One region of the Photorhabdus kleinii genome, then DNA from elsewhere that is predicted to be linked to it. Evidence: predicted binding sites of a transcription regulator. Region 1 holds the regulator's gene; the other holds the start of a gene.
The links. The regulator Fur, encoded in region 1, represses iron uptake genes when iron is present. The targets are predictions, from matches to a motif close to ATAATAATGAGAACNACTATCAA.
Positions count from the first base shown of each region.

Region 2: a site for Fur is predicted at 796-818, ahead of bfd (bacterioferritin-associated ferredoxin). Genes of this name have one in related genera too.

Region 1 is NZ_JAJAFY010000016.1:11,826-14,036, reverse strand. Features, by position in the region: gene LG003_RS10080 (beta-N-acetylhexosaminidase) at 1-1,009, shown strand, start outside; gene fur (ferric iron uptake transcriptional regulator) at 1,086-1,532, opposite strand; gene fldA (flavodoxin FldA) at 1,899-2,211, opposite strand, start outside.
Region 2 is NZ_JAJAFY010000057.1:23,187-25,397, reverse strand. Features, by position in the region: partial or broken gene LG003_RS19890 (EF-Tu C-terminal domain-related protein) at 1-120, shown strand, start outside; gene bfd (bacterioferritin-associated ferredoxin) at 875-1,069, shown strand; gene bfr (bacterioferritin) at 1,146-1,622, shown strand; gene rpsJ (30S ribosomal protein S10) at 1,925-2,211, shown strand, end outside.

The sequences.
Region 1 (2,211 bases):
AAATGGTCCTATCGTACCGGGTAAGGGCATTATTGATAAAAATGCGGAAGATAAACCGTGGGCTAAATCTCAGATTTGTCAGAAGTTGATAGAACAGGGTGTTGTGAAAGACATTGATTATCTTGCCAGCGACTTCGCAATTGAAGTGAGCAAAATTGTGAATGCTAATGGCATTGAAAGGATGCAGGCGTGGCAGGATGGTTTTAAACATGTTGGCAGCGCTAAAGATTTTGCCACCAAACGCGTTGGGGTGAATTTCTGGGACGCTCTCTACGATGGCGGCTTTGATTCAGTCAATGATTGGGCAAATAAGGGCTATGAAGTGGTGATATCTAGCCCAGATTATATTTATCTGGATATGCCATATGAAGTTCATCCACAGGAGCGTGGCTATTATTGGGCGGCTCGTTTTAACGATGAAGCTAAGATCTTTAGTTTTGCACCCAATAACATACCTCAAAATGCTGAAACTTCCATTGACCGTGATGGTAATGCATTCCGTGCGAAAAGTGATAAACCGTGGCCGGGCGCTTATGGGCTTTCAGGTCAAGGATGGAGTGAAACGGTTCGGACTGATGAACAGATGGAATATATGATTTATCCGCGCTTGTTACCGCTGGCAGAACGGGCATGGCACCGGGCCGGTTGGGAGCTGGATTATGTTCCGGGCCAGGTATATAAGCGTGGAGAAACGTATAAAGTCGATATAGATGCGCTTAATCGCGACTGGACTCGATTCGCTAACCTGATAGGGCAACGTGAACTTAGTAAACTGGATAAAGCAGGTATTGCTTATCGTCTGCCGGTTCCGGGGGCTAAGGTAAAACGGGGTATCTTGCGGGCTAATGTTGCTCTGCCTGGATTGGTAATCCAGTATTCGACTGATGGCGGTCGTAACTGGGAAGTTTATAACAACCATAAACGCCCAAGAGTGAGGGGTGATGTGTTGATCCGTTCTGTCAGCCCGGATGGTAAACGTTATAGTCGAATTGATAACGTAAAGGCATGATAATGTTGTAGTAAGAGGGGAACCCTGATGGGTTCCCCTCTCTAGGTAGATAAAAAATTAGCGGTTCAGGCGTGAATTATTTCTCATCATGTGCACTACTATCTTCGCGGCAATTACCGGCAGAGCAGTGACCATATAAATAAAGACTGTGGTTTGAAAGCTTAATCCCATAACGCTCAGCAATGTTCTTCTGGCGTCTTTCGATATATTTGTCACTGAATTCAATGACTTTACCACAGTCCAGGCAGATTAAATGGTCGTGGTGTTGTTGTTGAGTGAGTTCAAAAACCGATTTGCCACCCTCAAAGTTATGACGGGTGACAATACCGGCATCATCAAACTGATTCAACACGCGGTAGACAGTAGCAAGTCCAATCTCTTCACCGTTATCAATCAGTTTTTTGTAGAGATCTTCCGCACTGACATGGTGGTATTCAGGCTCCTGTAACACTTCCAATATTTTCAGACGAGGAAGTGTAACTTTAAGTCCAGCATCTTTTAATGCCTTATTGTTGTCGGTCATGCGGATTCAGTCCTGTTACTCAGTAAAGTGAACTTAGTGATACTTCAAAAAGTACCAGTTAGTTATCAGATTATGATTATAGGCATGGCTAATGAAAATGAAAACCACGTTAACCTTAACTTTCATTATACATTTTGCCAGAATAATCGTTTATAAAACGCAGGAATAACCTTACTATTTATCATACTTAGGCTGTTTTTTGCCATTCTTCGTAGTGAAAAGCGGATTTAAGCAGTGTTCTGACAAAAGTAATAGCCTTTGAATGCGATCCCACAGGTGCGAGTGAAGCGAGTCACTTCTCACCTACCGTGGGTTCACTATTGATAAGAAATGGCCTGCACCAATTACGCTTACTGGGATAGGCCGCTATCCTGCAAGAATTTCTGACAAACTCAGCTCTTCGTAGATCTGTTTAGTCCAGGCATTAACACGCTCTTCTGTTAATTCTGGTTGGCGGTCTTCATCAATAGCAAGCCCAATAAAATGGCTATCATCAGCCAGACCTTTTGATTCTTCGAAGTGATAGCCCTCGGTTGACCAATGACCAACAATAATGGCGCCGCGGGGTTCAATAATGTCACGGATAGTTCCCATAGCATCGCAGAAATATTCCGCGTAATCTTCTTGATCACCACAACCAAAAAGGGCGACCAACTTCCCTTCAAAATCGATCTCTTCC
Region 2 (2,211 bases), on a different contig from region 1:
AACATTCAGATGAAAGTTACCTTGATTGCCCCAATCGCAATGGACCAGGGTCTGCGCTTCGCTATCCGTGAAGGTGGCCGTACAGTAGGTGCTGGTGTTGTTGCTAAAGTTATCGCTTAATAGCTAATAATTAAGTACCCAACTCTAGAATAGGTTTGCATTCTGTCTTGTTTTAGAACAGACGCCTGGTGTGCTACATTAGGTGTCTGTTAGTGAGTATTTTAATTTATATCATCCTTCCTTAAATTCTCTGTATGAACCACCCCGTTGGGTTGTCTCTTCGTGTTTTAAATTTTTGATTTTGATCGTTTGTTCCTGGAAGCGTCATTTAGCTGTTTTATCAGGATATTCTTAGAGTATATATACATCATTCATCTATAGAATACGTTAGTGATAACTCATGATTTTTCCAAATAAGTATTTGTCTTCAGACTTAGATAAGTCATATTTTCTTTTACATACAGGTAGTAATATCTAACCCATGCTTGTTCTGCCTCTGTTGGTATGTTCTAACAGAAAGAGGGGATACCCCTGAAAAGATTACGGCATAGCATGTTCGTTTTCGTACAACTAAGTATGTGAATTCTATATCCCGTAATATCTTAAGTGGGTTGTTCTGTCTAGCTATCAGTTCTGGAACAAATTGCTGATGTAGGAGATAGTCTTAGGATGGAATAAGTTTAAGAAAGTTCCTGATAGAGATAAAAGCCTTCCTAGCCAAAGTATTATAGAAATGAGAGAACTACCTCTATTTGACAAGGCTAAAAGAATATTTGGAAGAACCTGAATCAGAAAATTAAAATGCGAATGATTATTGAAATGAGACTCATTATTATTTAATATGCGCTATAATGTGTACCAGAGAGTGTTATTTATGTATGTCTGCCTATGTAATGCGGTGAGTGACAAAACAATACGTAATGCGGTGCGTCAACATCATATTCACTCTATTAAAGAACTAAAACGTATTGTGCCTGTAGGCCGTGATTGTGGCAAATGCATACGCCAAGCTAGAGAGCTAATTAATGAGGAGATTGCACAGCTACCCAAGATAGGTAACGTTGCTTGATAAAAAAGAAGTAAGTTTACTACTACTCTGTTGAATAGGTACTACACTTTAAGTACTGGAAGCGGAGGGGTAAGCTATGAAAGGTGATAAAAAAATGATTGTTCATTTGAACAAACTTCTTGGAAATGAGCTTGTTGCAATTAATCAGTATTTTCTGCACGCCCGGATGTTCAAAAACTGGGGTCTTACTCGACTTAATGATAAGGAATATCATGAATCTATCGATGAAATGAAGCACGCCGATAGGTACATTGAACGTATCCTTTTTCTTGAAGGGATTCCTAATTTGCAGGATCTAGGAAAACTTAACATCGGAGAAGATATCGAAGAAATGCTCAAATCTGACTTGCAGCTCGAATTGCAAGGAGCTAAAGATTTGAAAGAAGCGATTGCTTATGCTGATTCGATTCATGACTATGTTAGCCGTGATTTAATGATCGATATTCTAGATGAAGAAGAAAAGCATATTGATTGGCTGGAAACTCAATTTGAATTAATTGAACGTATGGGGATTCAAAATTACACTCAAGCACAGATCCTTGAAGGAGAATAGTTATAGTTACGGAAAAATGCCCTATCTGTTAAGTTAGGGCATTTTGTTTCATGCCCCTTTAATTTTACTCCGGACAAATCTTCATCTGTATCTTGCTTTGTTAATTGATTTGTGTATAATATGCGGTCTTACTTACGTGTAAGTCTGGTTTGTTAGCCAGTAAATGCGCAGTGTTTTTTACTGCCCATTTAAAATACCCCCGATATGGGGGTTATATATTGAACGATTACACTCTCCCATCAATCGAAATGGGCTCGAGTAGTAATTATTTACGTTTATAAAATAGTTGGAGCTCTGGTCTCATGCAGAACCAAAGAATCCGTATTCGCCTGAAAGCATTTGATCATCGTCTGATCGATCAATCAACTGCGGAAATTGTCGAGACCGCTAAGCGTACTGGTGCGCAGGTTCGTGGTCCGATCCCGCTGCCGACTCATAAAGAGCGTTTTACCGTTCTAATTTCTCCGCATGTTAATAAAGATGCGCGTGATCAGTACGAAATTCGCACTCATAAGCGTCTGGTTGACATCGTTGAGCCAACCGAGAAAACCGTTGATGCTCTGATGCGTCTGGATCTGGCTGCCGGTGT